DNA from 3 places in the Peribacillus sp. NJ4 genome. Region 3 is predicted to be linked to each of the others. Evidence: predicted binding sites of a transcription regulator. Region 3 holds the regulator's gene; each other region holds the start of a gene.
The links. The regulator LexA, encoded in region 3, represses DNA repair genes until DNA is damaged. The targets are predictions, from matches to a motif close to CGAACATATGTTCG.

Region 1: a site for LexA is predicted at 4,826-4,839, ahead of QUF94_RS25970 (YolD-like family protein). Genes of this name have one in related genera too.
Region 2: a site for LexA is predicted at 3,491-3,504, ahead of QUF94_RS20870 (YhjD family protein). Genes of this name have one in related genera too.

Annotation. Positions count from the first base shown of each region.
Region 1 is NZ_JAUCFQ010000002.1:169,088-176,476, forward strand. It holds gene QUF94_RS25945 (GyrI-like domain-containing protein) at 1-293, shown strand, start outside; gene QUF94_RS25950 (APC family permease) at 899-2,434, shown strand; gene QUF94_RS25955 (hypothetical protein) at 2,686-2,835, opposite strand; gene QUF94_RS25960 (helix-turn-helix domain-containing protein) at 2,832-3,239, opposite strand; partial or broken gene QUF94_RS25965 (VOC family protein) at 3,606-3,953, shown strand; gene QUF94_RS25970 (YolD-like family protein) at 4,872-5,216, shown strand; gene QUF94_RS25975 (ASCH domain-containing protein) at 5,590-6,021, opposite strand; gene QUF94_RS25980 (glycosyl hydrolase family 18 protein) at 6,583-7,389, shown strand, end outside.
Region 2 is NZ_JAUCFQ010000001.1:4,193,435-4,200,823, forward strand. It holds gene addB (helicase-exonuclease AddAB subunit AddB) at 1-1,875, opposite strand, end outside; gene lepB (signal peptidase I) at 2,064-2,627, opposite strand; gene QUF94_RS20865 (TVP38/TMEM64 family protein) at 2,661-3,275, opposite strand; gene QUF94_RS20870 (YhjD family protein) at 3,567-3,941, shown strand; gene QUF94_RS20875 (hypothetical protein) at 4,766-4,942, opposite strand; gene QUF94_RS20880 (hypothetical protein) at 5,061-5,228, shown strand; gene QUF94_RS20885 (competence protein ComK) at 5,348-5,911, opposite strand; gene QUF94_RS20890 (IDEAL domain-containing protein) at 6,238-6,474, shown strand; gene QUF94_RS20895 (YitT family protein) at 6,546-7,355, opposite strand.
Region 3 is NZ_JAUCFQ010000001.1:3,431,347-3,438,735, forward strand. It holds gene tkt (transketolase) at 1-1,170, opposite strand, end outside; gene QUF94_RS17055 (DUF896 domain-containing protein) at 1,398-1,631, opposite strand; gene QUF94_RS17060 (YneB family resolvase-like protein) at 1,697-2,353, opposite strand; gene yneA (cell division suppressor protein YneA) at 2,373-2,684, opposite strand; gene lexA (transcriptional repressor LexA) at 2,840-3,463, shown strand; gene QUF94_RS17075 (glucosaminidase domain-containing protein) at 3,714-4,328, opposite strand; gene QUF94_RS17080 (hypothetical protein) at 4,684-4,971, shown strand; gene QUF94_RS17085 (esterase/lipase family protein) at 5,172-6,704, opposite strand.

The sequences.
Region 1 (7,389 bases), on a different contig from region 3:
TATTTGAGCCTAAAAAGGATGAGGAGCATAGGATAGGTCATTATTATGTAGGGTTAATTGTGAGTGAGAAATTAAATGAAGTACCAACAGGAATGGATTATATTGAAATAAATAAAAGTTACATAACTACAAGAGGGAATATATCTAATTTGGGAGAACTTCATTTGAATTTATTGAATTGGGCAGAAGAACAAGGTTATCAAAGAAATCTCGATTCTTATATTATCGAGACATATCACCCTATGGGGGAAGGAGATGAAGAAGTACAGATTTATTTACCAATTCAAGCTTAAAAAACAAATCGAAAGTCTTCTTCAACAAACGGGTAGTTTAGTGAAAGAAAATAAGGGTCATTTTTTTATGGACCTCGAGTAGTTTACAATTATGAAAAAGGATTTGCCCAATTTGGAATAACAAAAGTTGGTGAAAGAATGTACTTAAGCTAACGGGTGCGTTAGTTGAACAAGAATTACACATTAAAGACCAAAAACACTTGGGTACTCAAGTGTTTTTTATGCTAATTATATTGTTATTTAATCTGCTATTTAACTTGCCAATTCGTATGTTATTTACTTTGTTATTTGGCTTTTTCTCCACGTTATCTGAACTACTTACTAAAAAGCTAGGGTTCTGCCCAACAATTCCACGTTCCTATGAAGTTATGAATAAATTATGCATTAATGATTAAAAAGTAATAACAGATGGAAGTTATTTGGCATAAAATCCCTATCCCCCATCTTAAAATTATTTCAGAGTTGAATACAAAATATCAAAATTGAAATTTAATTGTAAAATTTACCTCTATCAAAGTATAATTAACTGAATATTTATATTATTTTTTATATTGGCGCAACAATTGCATATAAGAATATATCTACCATTTTAAGGAGGCTCAAATATGCAAGAAAATCTGAATAAAAAAATTGGAGGTTCTGCGTCAGAACATTATGATAGTGATGCTGCACAACTGGCATCGCTTGGATATGAATCTGAATTTCGCCGCGACATGAGTCCGTGGGCAAACTTTTCGCTAGGGTTCACTTATCTTTCACCTGTAGTAGGTGTGTACTCACTATTTGCATACGCACTTGCGCAAGGTGGCCCACCTATGATTTGGAGTTTTTTCATCGTTGGACTCGGACAATTACTAGTCGCACTTGTCTTCAGTGAGATTGTTGCGCAATACCCTGTTGCAGGAGGAGTTTATCCTTGGGCACGAAGACTATGGGGGCGCAAGTGGGCGTGGATGACTGGCTGGGTTTACTTAATGGCCTTGCTTGTGACGATTGCCAGTGTCGCGTACGGAGCTGGACCTTATCTAGCACAAGTTTTGGGTTTTGAAGTATCGGTGGACTCTGCGATTCTTTGTGCAGTAGTCCTTCTTGCACTATCGACTATCATCAATTTTCTTGGCACAAAGGTTCTCGCGGCTGCTGCAGTTATTGGTTTTGCTGCTGAACTTATCGGTGCGCTTGTAGTTGGATTTTGGTTGCTTATCACACAAAGGGTGCACGGTCTTGATGTGCTCTTTGATTCTTTTGGTGCTCAAGGTAGTCATAGCTACATGTATGCATTTGCAGCAGCTGGATTAATTGGAATTTTTCAATATTATGGGTTCGAAGCCTGTGGTGATGTTGCTGAAGAAGTACCGAATCCAGGTGTTCTTATCCCAAAGGCAATGCGTCGGACCATTTACATTGGCGGTGCTGCAGCAACTTTTGTTTGCCTTGCTTTAGTACTATCAGTTGCTGATATCCCAGCAGTTATCGCTGGTAAGGACGTAACGCCTGTTGATACCTTACTAAACGATGCATTTGGTGCTGTTGGCGCGAAGATTGTACTGGGTATTGTGTTGATTTCTTTCCTTTCATGTGTAATGAGTTTACAAGCGGCAGCAAGCAGACTTGCCTATTCGTATGGCCGTGATGACATGATTGTAGGAAGCCGATTGTTAAAGAAATTTTCGGCTGCTCGTCACATTCCACCTTATGCGCTGCTTCTTGCCGCAATTGTCCCAGCCCTCATTGTGCTTGGATCAAAAGTGTCTACAGATGCGCTCACAAAGGTAATCAGTTTTGCGGCATTTGGCATTTATCTTGGATTCCAAATGGTTGTCTTTGCTGCACTTCGAGCTAGACTAAAAGGATGGAAGCCAAGTGGTAAGTATCAATTGGGCAAGTGGGGACTGCCCGTCAATATTGGTGCGCTTGTCTACGGAATCATCGCAATGATCAACATGTGTTGGCCAAGAACGCCAGATGCACCTTGGTATGATAACTATATCGTGCTCGTTTCAGGAGTCATAGTTGTAGGTATTGGTTTACTGTATATGATGATTCATCGTAGCTACGGACATAGCAATGTGCCGTATAATGTTGCGATACCGAAAAAATATATCTCTCATAAAAACAAGCGCAATGACATGTCAATGTAGGTTTGTTGCTAACTCATATTAGCCACTCTAAAGGGTTTTCCTTCTTCACTTTTTTTATTCGTAAAAATCTCATAAACTTTGATTACCAGAAATTATATTTTCACTCGTTTTTTTTTCACGCATCCCGTAAACTAGACTGGACACTCACATATTAAAACAGAAGGGTTCGAGATCTTTTAAAGATTCTCGAACCCTTCTGCTTATGTTCAATTATTCTATCAACGCAGACTTACATTTTACTAATTTTTTATTCATCCCCATCCGTCCTTCCATTGGCGAAAGTTAATGGACGTAATCGGTTTTTCTTTTCCAGTCATTTCACTATACATATAATCGATTCCTTTGATCATTGCGTAGAAGGTTACAACAGGGATTATCAATGCAGTCGTAAAAGGTATCATTCCTTATCCCTCCATTTATCCAATTCTTCATCATTCACGTTAATGGCATAACTTCTGCCTTCCTTCTTCAAATACCCTTCATTTACTAATTCCACCATCATGGCATGAACCTTATTATTCCCTAAACCTATCAATCTTGCTAACTCATTTACTCGGAGCTCACCAGTGTTTGCGATCCAGCGTTTCAGCTGGTCAATTGGTTCTTCTTCTTTGACCTCTTGAATTTCACCCTCCACAACAACCCCGTCAAACAGATGAATAAGCTTATCAAAGATATCCTCCTCCTCTTCCTTATTCAGTGTTAATACTGGGGCTTGGAATCGTTTAAACTCATTCTTACTGCCCTCAATCTTAGCGATACGGTCACAAAGTAACGGGTGCGTTAATTGAATAAGGAAAAGCAAAGACCACAAAAATTGTTGTCTTTTTTTTGCTCAAAAATCAACAATTTACTTTAACAGAGCCAAAATTTAAAATTGAAAATTTTACAATTACATTCTTTGAGTTGTTGTGGTAAATGAGGTCATTTTGAGGTCAGCATAAATAAAAAGGGATAGATTTCTATCCCTTTTGTTTCTACTTGTTTTAATGATCAACATCTTATTAAATACTATATAAACCCCCCTATAAAATAACATTTATATGGAATTACATATAACCGAAGCAGCCTTTTTTAAATTGTTCTAACTGGCAGGTTAGTGAAAGAGGAATTCGCTTTCAAAACTAGCATTTAAATTAATAACTAATGGGATAGGAAGGAGATTCTTATGATAATAAAGGGTTTTGGAGGAATCTTTTGGAGGACTAAAAATCTAGAGGATATAAAAAAATGGTAAAGTAAAGTCCTAAAAATTGAAATTGAAAATTGGAATGGTACCATTATTACACCACAATCAGGCAATGAAACTATCTTTTCCTTCTTTTCTGAAAATGACCGCTATTTTCCAACAGAACAACAAGTGATGTTAAACTTTCAAGTTGAAAATTTGGATGACAGTATCAAACATATAGAAAAAATGGGTGTTCCCCTTGTTATGGAAAAGACGATTAATGAATTTGGAAAGTTTATTTGGATTGAAGATCCAGAGGGAAGACGTATAGTGCTTTGGGAGAAGTAATAGGATAATAATAAATTTTGTTGTTGAACTACCATGAAAATAAGTTTCTTTAATAATGAAAAATGACAATACTTAAGAAGACCCTGCTCAATCGTTTAAAAAAAGAGGAGAGCGTTAATTAGTCTATGGATTAGGGTTGACTGGATTAAGGTCAGTATCAGTATGGACACTTCCCAACCATTTTCATTCTTTGTGGTGGATCGCCGATTTTTGCGATTCATGGATGGCTAACGGGTGCTTTACTTCTATAAGAGAGTTGCTTTGGCAGCTCATTTTCTTATGGAACTAAAGGGGCAGGTTAGTTTAATAGTGAAACGGTTTTATTGGTAAATCGTATATAATATGTAAGATTAAATGGGGAAGTGAATTGTTTGGAAGTGTTATTTAGTTTTGTTGTGGGTGTTCTTTTTCTAACCGTTGGCATTATTGCGTTTTTCCCTCATCCTAAATTACCTTGGATAATGAGATTTTTAATTATATTTATTGGTGTGGGTTTTATTTTGTACTCATTATTAAGATTGTTCGGGCTACTTTCTTCTTAAGCTAACGGGTGCGTTAGTTGATTAAGGATCACAAAAATAATCTATCTTTTTTATAAAATAATCAAGAAGATTAAAAATATATGTTGTTCGAAAAAGGGGAGGGTATAGATTGCTTTCCCCTTTGTGTATACAGATAAATTTGTATGACTGTATTGTTTATAATGTACTCGATTTTGTATCTCAAAACAGTTTAGAGATTGAATTGGTGCGGTTTTGAGTGGATTAATAACTCTATGTACTCAAATTCATGTCCCCAATGTACTTATCTTTGTGTCTTCGTACAATTGGAAAAGCCCTTCTCTGGAACAGGCATTTTTTCTACCTTTAATAAGAACGTTAGTTCGTATATAATAAATAAAAAGGAGGGATCTTTCTGATGAGTACAATTCGTGATAGAGGGCTCGTTAAATGGCAAGCAGCGCTGATTATGCCAGAACATAAAGCTTTAAATAAAAAAATGGGTGAGGTTGATTACTTCCTAAATAAAAAACCTGTCCTAGATGAATACCAGGTTGAAGAATTTGAAAACAACATTCATTATGCGATGGAATATCATTTACCGATAAGTTTTAGATTGCATAACGATGGAAATCCAATTGAACTGCATGGATACTGTGTGTATATTGATCCTGTCACGAAAGAGTTAAGTATTCAGAAGAAAGATAGTTTCTTTGAGAAAATTAAATTTAATGAAATTATTAATGTAATCGTTGAGGATTAAAACATTATTTATACATATTCTGTAGTGCGTCATGAACACAAAAAAGCTTCACACAATTAAGTGTGAAGCTTGATGTAATAGCGATTCTTCGCTATTGGTGATACCGGTGGCCGGGGTCGAACCGGCACTCCAGAGGAACACGATTTTGAGTCGGGCTAAAAAATGTTAAATTCCCCATTTGCGGAAATCGATATCCCTTAAAAACCATCATATTTCTCCCTCTTTTTGAACCGCGCAATGGGGAAACAAGCAAAAATTAGTCTCAGAACTATGAAAAACCACCAAAAAAACAGTAAATTCCTAATCAAATGGCAACCCCAAAGAGAACCACAAGCATAGAATTTCCAGATTCAGTGCCACTATGGTTTGATACTTATATCTTTCCGCTAAACTCCCACAGCCCAAGCTGCCCTTTTGCAGGAATATATTCATCGAGCATCCGCATGTCCTCAATTTCCCAGGCATAGCCGCCAACTCTGTAATCCCCTAAAAACAAGTCGTTCCCTGAAATAACCCGACTATCTTCTAAGACCGCCCAGTTTCCATTGTTTTCTTCTATTTTCAAACAGTTTTTCAGCTTGCAGACTCCAATTATCATTCCGGTCGGCAGATTATCTTCTGTATACCCATGCTTAGCCAGCAGCTCGGCAACTCCATCCAGTCTACAGGCGGGCTTATCTACTTTTTTGCTCGTATGAATAGCAAGAGGACCCCGATAATGCGTTCTCCAAGTCCTTGTTTCATATTCGGCTTCCCTAAGGACAAATAAGCTTGCCCAAGGCTGGATCATCGACAGTACTTTCATTATTAATCCCCCTGATCCTGACATCATTAAGTTAATTGGTTATATAGTTCCCTTGAATAAGGATAATATAGACTGTATCTAGATTTAATGTTCTCTTTTGCCATAAAAAGACAGCTAACCAAAATGTACGCTGTCCTCGTGGTCCTAACTATATTTTGTTGCAACACTAAGTGCATGTGGACATAATAGATGCTAGTGCATTATTTTGGCAGTTCTACAGTAAACGGTTCTAACTTTTCACTGTCGATAAAGCTAGAAAAATCGAATTGTAGAACAGTTTTCTCCTGCTTAAAATCAGCTATTTAAACAAAACACTCAGAGATCTTTCACTCTGAGTGTTTTGTTATGCCAATTGTAATGTTATTTACATTGATAATTCGGTTGCTAAATCTGTTTCGATTTTGCTCTCTAAATGCGTTTTTGTACTTTAAAACCGAACTACTTATTAACTTGTGGAAGTCTTTTTCCTGAGACCTTTTATTTGGGGGAAAGTTAATTCGTGAATAAGTTACAAATTTTCTTATCAACTTAAGGTATATACAAATTAGAAGAAGGTGTATTATGGCGAAAAATTGTTATCGGTTATTCACCATCATTTCTTTAAGCATGGCGTTATTAATAATGTCATCCTGTAGTCAATTACAACGAAAAGAGGAATACAATAAGAATAAAACTCCTCGTGAAGTTTTAGGTTTCTACACAGAACAGGAAGGAACGTATCCAGGGTCTCAACCTACAGTTAACTCGCAATTCACCAGTTTAAGCATCATTGCACCCTTTTGGTATAAGCTTGATGATAAACGTCCAGGCAGTCTTATAGTTTCCGTTACAGCAGATCATAAGATAAAGGTTATTCAGAGTGCTCATAAAAAACACCTGAAGGTATATATGGTTGTACATAACCTCTTCTATGAAACCGTGGAGAAGGGCAAGCAGGTAGCTAGTAATGTACTCGAAAACGATAAGAACCGCAATGTTTTCATTCAGAACTTACGCAATGAAATGAATCAGTTAGAATATGACGGTATTAATATTGACATGGAAAATTTGTATTTGACTGACCGAGATTCCTTTAGTCTGCTGATAAAAAAATTGTCTGATGCTGTGCATCGTGATGGAAAAGTAGTTACGGTTTCAGTCCCTGCAAACACAGGTGATTCCCGTGCTAATCCCTGGTCACGGTGGTTTGATTACGAAAAGCTTGGTCTATATTCAGATGGGTTAATGATTATGACATACGATGAACACAACCCAAGAACAAAACCCGGGTCAACAGCATCAGTCAATTGGACAGAAGCAACGATTCGTTATGCTTTGAAACATGGCGTACCACCATCAAAAATTTTACTCGGTATCGCTGGGTATGGA
Region 2 (7,389 bases), 760 kb from region 3:
ATCACTATCTGAAAATATCCCGTCAGATAAAGCTTTTCCTGGCAAAACCCCTTCATTCAAGCCGATAACAAAAGCTGTCTTCACATCATCGAGGCGGGATAAATCCAGATTAGCGACTAGGACTTGGTCAATTGCAGGCGGTACCAAAGAAAATTCAAGAGATTCCAGGCCAGCTTCAATGATTGACGCAAACTGTTTCATGGACAGCTCTTCCCCGCTCAGCAGTTCAACGAATTGGTCCAATAGGTCGACAACCGCGTTCCACGTTTGCTCATGCTCTCTAGCCGATACCAAATCACCTGATTCTTCTGCCTCTAGTTTCAGCTTTTCCAATTTTTCCGGTACATGCAATTCTTCAAGATATAGATAAAGGGCTTCACACAATTCCCTGCCATTAGCAGCCTTCTTAACCCGTTTTGAGAGCTTCAAGATGGGCTCGGTAAATAATTGCTTCATCTCATTCAACTCTTGCTCAAGCTTCATTTCCTTATCCGTTTGGTTCCGGTCCTCTAGTTCAAGTCCGCGGAAGCGCCGGTAGGTCCAACGATCTTTGGACGTCCACCTGCTTCCTTTAATTCCACGGGCGAGCACATAGTTTTCCAGCTTATCTACCTGTTCGCGCATCCTATCGTGATTTTTTTGCAGAGGAAATAGAAGCTCCGTCTTGATTGCACGAAATACCGGCTCATAACGCCAATAGCCATTGATGATCTCCAAGGTGGAACGAATCAGTTCAATCAGGGGATGATTCAGCATGGTCCGTTTGGAATCGACGAACAATGGAATTTGATAATCCCTAAACACGGTTTGTAAAATATCTGCGTATGCTTCTCCATTACGGACTAAAATCGCAATATCACGGAAACGGTGCTGTTTTTGTCTGACCAGCGACAAGATGTCCCGGGCAACTCCTTCAATCTCAGCCCTGCGGTTAACTGCCTGGGCAATCGTTACATCAGGTGAATGCTCAAACGTCCGTGCAGGACGAATGGCAAAATAAGTTTCCAGATGATTCAGCCCCGGACTCTTTCCGAACCTCTCAGTCCCTTTTAAGATTCGATCTTCTGTAATTGGTATACCGTTCCTCAATCCAGCCTGATAAAGGTGATGATACAGATTCCCCGTTTGCCTGAACAATTGCAAATCATCAGGAGCATATTGCCTGTAGGGCTGATCTAACGTCAGCGAGATCGTTACACTCCTGCACAGCTTCATCATTTCTTCCACAATCAATAATTCCTGTGGCGTCAAGCTATAAAAACCATCGATATATATATCCGCTTTCCTTATATATGAAGACTCTGACATTTTCTCGATAAGCAAAGTGAAATAGTCTTCGGAATCTAAATATTTATCAACCATTTCATCCTCAAAAGCCTGATAGACCAATTCAAGATCATGCAGTTTATCCTGAATGCCGCTGCCGGACGGTGATGTTTCGGCCAAATAATTTTGAATGTCATCAGGTTGGATGCAATACTGCTTGAACTCAGCCAGCATTAGTTCCATCTGTGCAATGAACCCCTGCTTATCAGCAGAGCGGCGAAACATCTTTAAATCTTCCTTTTTATCATCCATGATCTTCCGTATCAACATATTAACGCCAACGCTGTCCAAATGTAGCCGGCTCATTCCCCCAGTTTCCTGAAGAACGCGCCAAGCCAGCCTGCTAAAACTGAAAACCTGTGTCCGGATCATTCCGGCAAGGCCTGGTGTTTTAATTAATTTATATTCAGATAGAAACGTCATCTGATCAGGAACGAGGTAGATAATTGGATTGCCTTCGGGATCTTCTGCCAATTTGGAGCGAATTTCGTCCAATATATGCGAAGTTTTCCCTGCACCCGATCTTCCCAGTAAAAAACGGAGTGACATCTCTTTTCCCCCTTATACAACATAATATCTAGATCTATCATACCAGAAATACTTTCTTTTTTATGACTAGGTTTCTGTTTCCAATTAGACACACTTTCTATTATTTTACCGTTTCCCTTAAAAAAACACCAATCGTACGTTCGCGTTTTCCCCAAAAGAAAAAGCCCTCATAATTTTCGGGCTTCGAATCATTCACCTGTAAATCTATAATTGAATTCTTTGAGCGGCCAATATCGAACATCGACTTTACCGATAACATTTTCAACAGGTATATAACCAAAGTGACGGCTGTCCGCACTTTCAAGACGATTATCACCCATGACAAAAAGCTTGCCCTCCGGGACTGTGGTCATGTCCGTCAATTCTTTTAAGGTAAAATCACCCGTAAAATCCTGTCCCGGAAAACCTTCCTTATATTTCTCAAGATAAGGCTCATCCACTTTCTCACCATTTACGTAAAGCCAATCATCTTTATAACGAATGCGGTCACCTGCAATCCCTATAACTCGCTTAACATAATCTTCTTGTGAATTCGCATGAAAAACAATAATGTCAAATCGGTTGATATCATGAATCTGGTAATTGATTTTATTCACGACAAGTTTATTGCCATCTTCAAGGGTCGGCTGCATCGATTTTCCTTCAACATCATAACTTGAAAAGAAAAAAGTACGGATTAAGATGTAAATAACAAAAGCTATCATGGCTGCTTTTATCCAATCGGATAAAGTATTCTTGTTTGTTTTTTCCATCTAGTTCAACCCCTACTACATTTATATACTAATTTATTGTCCTTCTTCTCTCTTCATGCTTTTATTTAACCGGACTTCCAGTCTTTTTCCTACATACCACAGGATAAAGATGACAATCCCGATAATGATCGTACGCACAGGCTTATGTATTAAGGACACTAAATCGTAACCTACGAAGCTGATCGTAAAAATCATCACCGCTTTCCCTCCTACGACTGCAAGTCCATATTGCAAAGGACTGACTTTTGAAAGTCCTGCCACGATATTCACGATAGCCGATGGAGTAAAAGGGAAGCAGAGCAGTATGAACATGGGACCGAATCCATGGCTTTCCACCCAAACCATCAACCTCTGCACCTGCTTATGTTTTTGCAAAAATCGAAAAAACCTCATTTGACCATATCTTCTAATAACTAAAAAGATAAAAAAAGAACCAGCTACAGCACCAATCCAAGAAAATAAAAACCCCCACCAGAGACCAAAAGCCGTTGCATTAGCAAGCACGAACACCACTAAGGGCAAAAAGGGCAAAAAGGCTTCCAGCATCGGCAGTAAGATCCCAGGAATTGGACCGAATGAGCGATATTGCTGAATAAGCGCCGAAATATGATCAAGTGTAAACCACTCACGTATAGTATCCAAATCCATAATTATCTCCCTCGACATGCTACTATAAAAGTAGCATAAACTTATTAAAAACCGTTTATTTTAGATATATCACTTTCCCCTGAAATTGCAAGAATTATTATCCATATATCTTCATACTTTCCCTATCTCAGGAAAACATAATCTTGTTAACAAAAATTTCATCATTTATCAAAATTGCTTGCATATGCACTGAAAATGCATTAGGATAAAAAACAAGAACAAACGTTCTCACTTTTACTAAGTATACATATTAATATTGTAAACGTGCTACTTTAGAAAGGAGCGGTCATGATGACCCGCATTCCAGAAGATGACCGAAATATGATTGAAAAAGCCATCTACCTCCCTATGGTTATTACAGTCTTGAACCGGGATCTCAAGGTCATCGAAATTAGTCCGTTTAAATTAAAAAGGCCCTATTCGGAACTAGTCGAACATATTTTAACGGTGGTCCAGGACGATCTTGCCGAGGTACGGCGCTATTTGCGCAAGGAGAATATTAAAGTAAGTGAAATCAAACGCGATGAATCCTTCACGATGTATTGTTTTTTATATAAAGGATACGAGGAACATCATAATTACTTCAATCCCCGCCTTCGCAACAAAACCGAAGACTTGTTATGTTATTACTTTTTCGAAAAAAGTCTCCGCTCAAGGGAAATTTAGCGGATTATCCCTATTACAGACATCCTCCATATTGTTTGCCTGTGAATGATGGGTGATTGGAGTCTTTCCGGAAGGATACAGATGCCTGGGGGGAAGGAAGATATGACCATTAAAACGCATCTGATCTTTCCTGCTTCTAAGATAAGTGAGTACAATTTTTCCACAGTCCTTAACGAATAATAGGTTGGGCTGGCATGCTCATTATTAATCGTCATTTTAATCACCACTTTAATTCTGTACAAACACAACTATTCCCCAACACTATCATTTTAGAGTCAGCACAGCATTTTTGCAAAAGATTGTTGACGGCATTGTCTGAGTAAAGTCTTTGAAAACCAAATTACTTTAATTAAAGTGTCTCTGACAGCTTATAAAAATAAATCGCCTACTTATAAATTAACCAACAAAAAAGCGGAAAGATTATTTTGGATATAAATCCGTATTCGATTGGAAAAATTCATAAATGAAAAACGTCAACCAGAACTCTTTTTTTTTTAGTCATGTCTATATACTGCCCCTATACCAGTCTAGCCATCTACTACTAACCATCTCTTGATATAAAAAAGAACTTCCAGAAAGATAAGAACCCTTGTGAATAGTTTGTGAAATATTGAACAAAATATTTGAAACATCGTGGATGTCCAATATATTATGAAGTGAATCACTAACAAACTTATACCCCTTTATTTGATCGTTAAAAGTTTCTCCAACTCTTTTTTCTTATAAAAAACCATGCAATGTTTAACCTCTGCATGGTTTTTCTTTTTTATATAATCAATTCGACAATGTAAGACATATTCCGTTATAAGAATCCGAGATGGACTTTACAATATATAGGGTTTTATAGGGTGAATAATAGAATTAGCCACAATTTCAATCGATTCCCCAGGATTTGTGACAAAATTCCAAACTCCCTTCACATATTCTTCACCTACATCATAAAGTCCTACGCCTATTCCCTTTGCAATATCTGCCGTTTGCTTGGAGGTTTCTAGCTGCAAAACATATTGCTGTTGGTGAGCCCTAAGTTTTCATACCCTATCTGATTGGCGATTTTGAGGAACTCATCCGGAATTTAATAGATTTCTTTTATGTAATACTATTATTCACTGTGAAATTTTGGACATAATATATATTCAAAAAATCAGGGAATCTTTAAACAATCATCATAGATACCCAGGACATTTTAACTGGTATTTTGGTGATAATATCTCCATTTCCAAAGAAGGCACTGAAAAATCAAAAAAAGAAATTGACGATCTAATGGATGAATTATTTGAAGATTAATTATGGAACCCTTCTTTAATAAGAAGGGCTTCCATTATTTTCGAGTGAATTCCGTACGCTTGCATCCTTTACTTTCATTCCAATCATGCTTTTATGATTATCCCAGCCTGAATCCCTTTCTAACGTGGTATATACTTTGACATTACCTCTGAAGCCTTGACTCCATTTGCTTCGGTGAACAGATAGAAAGATTTCCTCTTTGTTTCCTCAATCCTCTGGATGAGTTTCGTTTTTAAAAAGGATGTCCGGTGCAGCTGGTTTTCGAAAGAACTGCATGATACTTCTATATCGATGGTTTGTTTATTCCTGAATGTGATGGTTGTATGTTTGGAATCCTGGCGATCATAGGATACTACATGCTCATGTGATATCCAGATGCATTGGGGACGCAACGGAGATGTAGTTGGAAAGAAGAAGATCGAACTCGTCGGATCAATCGCGATCGGTGCTTTATGTGTGATGTTTATGAGCTGTTTCGTGCCTTGCTTGCGTCCTTCATAACTTGATCCGAAGAACTCACAGCTTTTCTTTACTATTTCCAAAGGTTTAAAGGGCGAGACGAATTCGTCCTCCATTTCAACGATACGGGCATATATTTTACTGCCATAATTGATTGGCGAAACCATTAGTGTATATGGCGTGATTTCATACTCCTCGATGATTCCCTGACTGTTTTCCTTCATTATTAATCCACCTCTTCCTCATTGCATTAAACACTTTTTTCACTTTAACAAAGCTTATACTCTTAATTGCTGTTTGTACCCTTCCATTCCCCATTGTCAATAAATAGGTGAAGTCAGATGGGAAATATATGTTAAATTACTCACTATAATAGCACAACCTGTAAAGATAAAAAGCAAGTTCACACAAAGTTAAAAATTCTTATAAATAGTGGTCATTTCGTCATCTAAACGACACATTTTCAATCAAGATTCAAATTTTTTAAATTTTCAGTTGATTTTATCCATTCAAATCCATATACTAATAAAAAGGGTCAGGGGTGGTAACTTTGAAAAATGAAAAATCTTATTCAGAGTCAGTGAAGTCCTTATCAATGAGCGAAATGAAAAACGATGCTGTGGTTCAGGAAATGTTAATTGATATGATTATTCTGGAATCCGTCCTTAATACCAAAAAGAATATCCTTGCGAAACAGATTGATGAAGCCTTGGATATGAAAAACGAACCTTTATTCTTAAAATTAAGTTCTGAAATGAACGTTTTGCTAAAACAGTTTGGAAGCTAAAATGCATGACTAAATAACAGCCTGATAATCAAAAAAGCCTCCCCAATGTTGGGAGGCTTTTCTATTTATCATCACTCTTTATGAAACATCCCCATGACTTCGGCTGTTTCTGTTATATTGACAAAAGCATTCGGATCCACTTCTTTTATCATCGCTTTTACATCGGTTAATTGATAACGGGTAATGACTGTCATCATCACTTTACTCTTTTCTCCAGAGTATGCACCTTCACCATCCATGACTGTAATTCCTCGATATAGGTTGGTCAGGAGCTTCGTTTTCATTTCGTCACTCTTTTTCGTAACGATCATTAATGTTAATTTAATGTGATTGGAATGAATTGTATCAATCACCTTTCCAGCTGCATATATGGAAATCAGCGTATATAATGCGGCATCCCAACCAAAGATGAAGCCTGAAATAACCACCACAACTCCATTCATCACTGAAAGCAATGTACCAAGTGGAAAATCGCTCTTCTTAGCCAACAGCATGGCAATGATATCGAAACCGCCTGAAGACCCTGAAGCACGAAAAATGATGCCTATACCGAATCCCGATATGATTCCGCCAAATAAAGAAGACAAAATCGGTTCAGTGGATATTCCATGAACTGGAATGAGATATAAACTGACGGATATCACGACAACTGATAATATCGTATAGGTGATAAAGCGTCTTCCTAACTTCAAGTATCCTAGAATCAGCAATGGCAAATTCAAGAGAAAATTCAATATCCCTGTGTTGACTGGGGTAATGATTCCGAACATAATCGCAAGTCCACTAAGTCCGCTGCTTAAAATTAAATGAGGTATCAAAAATAAGTTGTAGGCTACTGCAACAAGCACTGAGCCTATAGTGATAAAAAGTACATTATACATATCTGATCTCCTTAAAACGAACTGGGAATTTAAT
Region 3 (7,389 bases):
AATGGCAGTATTATTAGATCCGGCTAAATCTGCAGAACCACCAATGAAGCTAGGCACCCTTTTGGCAATCGCATTTAACACTTCTCCACTTGAAGCACGGGAAGCTAATGTTTTTCCTTCTTCATAGACCGGAATTTCCTGATCCCAGTCAGCAGGCAGTTCACCTTTGATTGCCAGCTCCAATTGCTCGGCTAACTCAGGATGTGCTTCTTTGTAATTTTTGAACAATTCATTCCAAGCTTCTTCTTTTTGAGCGCCTGCGTCCACAACAGATTCATTGAAGTGTGAATACACTTCTTCTGGAACATGGAAATCCGCTTCGAATGTCCATTTATATGCTTCTTTAGTCAACTTAAGCTCATCTGCACCAAGCGGAGCGCCGTGAACAGCTGATTTACCTGAACGGTTTGGTGAACCGTAACCAATAACCGTTTTGACTTCTATTAAAGTTGGGCGTGCTTCGTCGGTTTTCGCTTCTTCAATTGCTTTGGCTATTTCCTGAAGATCGTTCCCATCCTCAACGCGGATATATTGCCATCCATAAGATTTGAACCGGTTTGCTACGCTTTCACTAAATGATTGACTTAAGTCGCCGTCAAGGGAAATATCATTAGAATCATATAAAACAACAAGCCTTCCAAGTTGTAGATGTCCAGCTAATGAAGCGGCTTCAGCAGAAACCCCTTCCATTAAATCTCCATCTCCACAAATGCTATATGTATAATGATCGACTACATTATAAGAATCACGGTTGTAGCTTTCTGCCAAGTGGCGTTCTGCCATTGCCATGCCGACTGCCATTGCGATACCTTGTCCAAGCGGTCCCGTCGTTGCATCTACACCTGCCGTATGTCCGAATTCAGGATGTCCCGGAGTTTTACTTCCCCATTGGCGAAAGCTTTTCAAGTCATCGATAGATAAGCCATAGCCCGATAAATGAAGAAGGCTGTATAACAGCATAGACCCATGACCAGCTGAAAGAACAAAGCGATCCCTATTAAACCAATCCGGATTTTTCGGGTTATGATTCATATATTCAGTCCATAGTTTATACGCCATCGGCGCTGCCCCCATCGGCATACCTGGATGGCCGGAATTAGCCTTTTCAATTGCATCAATCGATAACGTACGAATCGTATTGATAGAAAGTGCATCTAATTTATCTAACATATAATAAAACATCCCTTCCTGTAATGTACCTCTTTATATTATAGTGACCAGCATAATATCACAACTAAAATCACTATTTACTAACCCAATATTACAATTTTCTACAAATTAGAGAAGGCCCCTATTTAGATTAAGCTAAATAGGGGAATACATACATGAATGCACTCTCTTTTTATTCCTAAAAAAAGAATCCTCAAATGGAGTGTTCCATGAGAATAGTCCAAGCATTAATGTAAGTTTCTTTTTTCTTTAATACTCTTTATCTTTTGAGGAGTGACGTCATTACCTTCTGGATCAACGACTTTCACATGCTCCAACGTATCGGACATGGACCGTCTGAATGTCTCCAAATACTCACTTCTTAATTGGGTTTGCTCTTTCGCCTCAACTTCCGTCAAACCTTCACCCTTGGCCTTTTTTGAAAGTTCATTAATACGGGCTAATTTTTCTTTTGATAGCATAATTTCGCTCCTTCGTAATCTGCGGATATTGTCATGGTATTAAAAAAAAAGCGAAATTACAAGTTCTATGATTGACTTTCCTCTGTATTTAGTTGATGTTCGAGAAAACGCCTGTTTACAGTGGCTTTAGATACATTGTATCCAAAGCCCCTTAAAGTGGCTGCGATTTCTGCAAATGTCAATCCATTGGCCCGGAGTTTAATAATTTCTTCAATTGGAATCTCCATACGGTCCCTTCCAGTGGAATTCCTTTGGTTATGAAGATTTTTTTGCGGACGGTATCCCTTTTCAACGGCTCTTATCATCCCGCGTTTTATTTTTAGATTATGTAGTTTCCTTTGATATTCTTCTACAATACCAACTATCTGGATGACCATGGCATCCGAATCAGATAACTCAAGTTCTCCATCGTGTGAGAGCGTATAAATTTTCACGTCTTCTTTAAGGATGACATGGAAAAGGGCTATTTTGGCATTTCCCCTCCCCAGTCTAGTTTCGTCCTGGATTAATAGAACTTCAGCTTCTTTGGTTTTAAATAGTTCAAGCATGTCAAATATGCCATCCCGATTTAACTCATAACCACTTGCCTGTTCTTTTATTATGGAAACAACTTCCACATCCATCTTTTCCGCCAATTTAACTAATTCATCTTCCTGCCTTGCCAATGATGTTTCCTGGGATTCTTTTTCTGTGCTAACCCTACAATAGATTACTGCCTTCATAATACCCTACCTTCACTACTTACTGCTGACTGGCCAAATTCTGAACAAGATCTTCCCCTTTAACCGGTATGACAATGACTTGACCAGGTTTAATCGTATCCGCCCTGACTCCATTATGCTCTTCTATCCAACCAATGAATTCTTTTTTTGTCAAATCAGCTTCTTCATACTCTTCGGCAATTCCCCATAGGGTGTCGCCTTCACTTACTTCTATAGAAAGGAAATCCTTTTTTTGATCATTGTCTAATGTACAAGAGAATAAAATTGAAAAGATGAATACCGATCCCGCTAATAGAATCGTAGAAATATAATTTTTGTATAATTTTTTCATAAATATCCCTCCAAAGCGAATGTTCGTTCGTATGTTACGTCCAAATTATAATACGAACGTTTGTTTCAGTCAACAACAAAATTCGAACTTATGTTTGTATAGAGTTGGGGGCCATGCTATAATGTAGCAAAGAACATTGGAGAAGAGGTGCACATATGACTAAACTATCAAAACGGCAGCAAGATATCCTTGATTTCATTAAAGAAGAGGTCCGCCAAAAAGGGTATCCACCTTCCGTACGGGAGATTGGCGAAGCAGTTGGACTTGCATCAAGTTCAACAGTACACGGACATTTATCCCGCCTGGAAAGTAAAGGCCTGATAAGACGTGACCCAACCAAGCCGAGGGCCATTGAAATACTGAATTTGGAGGAAGCGAACAATATCCCCAAAGTTAATGTCGTGAACGTTCCGTTACTTGGAAAAGTAACAGCGGGCATGCCGATAACGGCCATCGAAAACATAGAAGAATACTTTCCGCTTCCCGAAAGCATGGTTCCGCATGATGACCATGTATTCATGCTGGAAATCATGGGTGAAAGTATGATCGAAGCAGGAATTCATGATGGAGATTATGTCATCGTGAAACAACAAAGCAGCGCCAATAATGGAGATATCGTCGTGGCCATGACGGAAGATGATGAAGCCACTGTAAAACGATTCTTTAAGGAACCGGATTACATAAGGCTTCAGCCTGAGAACTCGAATATGGAACCAATTATTTTAAGAGATGTTTCGATACTTGGAAAAGTTATAGGCTTATATAGACAAATACACTAAAAGCGCTAACCGCGCTTTTTTTGTTTGTTTAATTTATGTCCCGAATTCTCTCATTATGCATATGGAAGACTAGGTTTTGATATATTTTTTTGATAGAATCGAGTTTTCCTAAGATTATTAACATCCTTTCTCATTTATGCCGGATGAAAGGGAAACTAACGTCTTTCTGGATATATGTATTTTGAAAAATAGGAAACCCTCATTCCAATAAAAAAAAGGGAGCGTTAAAATCCCGCTCCCTGTTAAAGGTTCATTTCACTCTTAATCTTTGGTTCACTTTAATGAGGTTAAGATCAGCCAACCCATTCCACTGTTGAATCTGCACTTGTGTAGAACCATATGCTTTGGCAAGCGCAGAGACGGAGTCCCCCTTTTTGACTATATGATAGACCTCTTCGTTGCTTGCGTCATATTTAGTTAAATCACTTGTTTCGATAAGATTCACCAGTTTTTCTATATATTTCGGGTCCGAGGCGTAGCCCGCATCGAATATTGCTTTAAGTGCCATTTTGTAATCTTTTTCCCCAATGACAGCTGTATACAAACTTCTATTCCATGAAGTCCCCTTTACATATAGATAGGCAAGATCTTGTAGACTTTCTGCCCATGTTGGATATTTTCTGAATTTGGACCATACTTGAACGGGCGCATCGTTGACATATTCGATTGTTTGAATAATGACAGACTCTCCTTTATAGTCACCTTTTGTACCGAATATATTTTTCCCTTGATTTGCTAAGAAGCTTGTCCCATAACCACTCTCCAAACAAGCTTGTGCAATGACAACAGAAGGTAATATTTTAAATTCCTTTTGAATTTTTTGGGCATAAGGAGCAATTTCCTTAATAAACGATTCCTTACTCATTAGAACCTCCCATTATTAGTTGGATATCTTCATTCTTATCGTATTCTAAACTATGAGAAAGGTTACAGCTTGTCCAGCAAAAAAAATGTTATTAATTGTTTTTTGACTAAAATCAATATGATTATAACTTACTAAGTACGGCTTCAATTTGGATTATCATTCTCCCTCTCTAGTAAAAGCCATCAAACCCATTAATATACAATGGATTGATGGCTTTTTAATTGAACGCTGAAAATTTCATAACCATTTGCATCAACTTTATTTGATCAATCATTTAATGAATTACTATGGTATAAACCTTTTATAAATGGTAAAAATTAATTTTATAAAACTTCTAAAATAAGGTGGTGACATTATGGACTACCCAACCATCCATACAAACTTTTGGGATGCAGTGATAGCCATTCCTACCATCATGATTCTTACTCAACTTATTAAGGTCATTTTTCATATTCCACCAAAATTCACCCCTACCATCGCTTTGGGTATTGGCTTATTCATTTCCATTTTCATTAGCCACCGTCATCATTTGGTTGCAGGAATTTTCATGGGCTGGTTTTATGGCTATGCAAGCATTGGCAATTATTCAGCACTCAAAACTTGTATTTTATCTTATAGGGAATCTTATCAAAAGACGGATTAGATCCTAGATGGCACTCGTTGGATTTCATGAATCTTTTTTGTTGCAGGGGGATCTGACTTGCTAAATGCCCTTCGATCAACCGCTAACTTAGGACCAATATGAAATACGGCCTGGCTGTTTCCTTTTGCTGAATCATTTCAATACATTTCACCCAAAAAAAAACCTCTCAATTAAGAGAAGGTCTTTTCTAATCATTTTTACTATTTTTCTATATAGACCGAACGAATCAATGTACGGGTTCTTTCAGTACCATTCACATTTTTTTCCTTGACATCAATCGTTACATTATAAACACCTGATTTAGGTACTTCTGGAAGAGTACCAGAAAAATTTCCGGCGTCCATTACCTTAAATGAGCTTTTTTCACGAATTTCATTACCGTTTTCATCTATTAGATGAACCGAAAATGTTGTACTGATTGGCCTTTTGTTATCATTCATTGGATTCTTTATTAAAAATTTTGCATCTTTTTGCTTAACTTTTCCGGCCATACTTAATGTAATGGGATTCTTTTCGTTAAAATGTGCTGTGAACAGGTATGCGTCTTTTGGCGATTTAGTCTTCAGTCGAACTCTCCAGTCACCAATTTCAAGGTTATTTCTATTAAATGTTTGGATGGTGGCACCATTAAAAAAGGAAGTTTCATTTTTTGCAGAATGAACTTTTAAGGAAGGTGCATACTTTTTATTGGAAGGAGAAATTAATTCGACCTCGACATCATTTGAAGCTGTATATATGGTTATATTACCTGGGGCTGCTTCATTTACATGGAAACTTTTTTCGTTCCAGACATTTTGTTGCAGGACATCTCCCAGGACGGTTTGAGAGAGTGCGGTTGTGATGACATCATCTTCAACCCGTTCTTTATAATTGACATTTAAACCAGGAATCCCAGCAGTAGAAGTGCTTCTTAAATAGGGTTCAATTCTTGAAAATACTGCTGAACCTACTCGAATATTGTCGTGATCATAGTTGGGATCCGTAAATAAATGTGATGCGTAGGGTATTTTTGTACTCCAAACATTCACTAGACCATCATTTTCTCCATATGAAGATAAATATTGTCCACCCATTGATAAAGCTGAAAGAACCGGCCCCCTATTCATACCGGCCACGGTGAAATACATATTTTTACGGGAGTTAACATGGTTATCCGTGACAGATCGAAATTCCGCCATTTTACCAACTTGTAAAGAATAAGTTCCTTCATCTTTTTGACCCAATAGGGAACCAAGCCAGCCCGCATACCAGCTATAAGCCAAATCAGCTAGGTTAGAACCGTGATGAGGGGCCGCTAAAGTGATGACCCTTCCGACATATTGGTGTGCTCCATAGTGTACTAGAGCCGCTTGGGTGTCTGGTCCCCCTTTACTGTGGGCTATTATATTTACTTTTTCGCCGCCGAAATGGTTACTGATTTCTGCAAGCATTTGAGCTAACAGCCTTCCATTAGCATATTGGCTCACTGATCCATTTCCAGCTGAATCATAAAGCTGAACAAAAACCGTTTGGTAACCGGCTTCATATGCTTTGGTATACATATCATTTACACCATGATAGTCCGTTTCACCGTACCAGCTGGTTGAACTGCCATTTTTCCCTTGGACAAAAACGATCGGAGGTCTATTTGTGTCAAGATTGGGAGGGATACTTCCCAAAAACCAATCCCCTGGGTTGAAAGTTTCGGACGGCGGCTTCAATTTTCCTGCTGAGGAAATGTTAGGCTTAGCCATAATTAATATGGTAAGAATGAGGACAAGAAAAACGACATAATTGATTACCTTCTTTTTCAATTGCTATCTCCCCCTATATCCTATGGAATTTTTCGAATTCGCCTATTATCAATGCCCTCCTTCACAGGTCTTCTATAGCATTCATTAGTTTATATTTGTACTATTGCATGCCATTACCTGCTGAATTCATAAAAGATGGGAGAAAAAAACTAGAAGAAATTCATTAACATAGAGATAAAGTATGAAGATTTCCTTGAATTCATTTTCATTTATGTAGATGTTGATGGGGTTTACCTTGGCGATACTGATTTAGTTTGTTTTCCTTACTTGGGTTTACCTGGTCTACCACATTACATGACCTGATTGGGCTCCAGAACAAATTATTAAGTAAATACTTAACAGCGATTGTATATAAATACAAAAATAGAACAAGCCCTTCTCCTGCAAGGGATAGAGGGCTTGACTTTTTTTATGAACATCCTTATAAATTTCCCCTTCGAATGTGCCACTGTCCAATTTCCCCTAATCATGATTCTTCATCAATAAAATTTCCCCATTACAATTGGGTCCCCCATCGAAATTGCATTTCCATCAAAATCACCACCATCATGTTCCGATTGGAAGTTTACATGCAAGCGACCCTTTTTTTGGTTAAAAACTCCTTTTAGCCCCCTCCTCCCACATA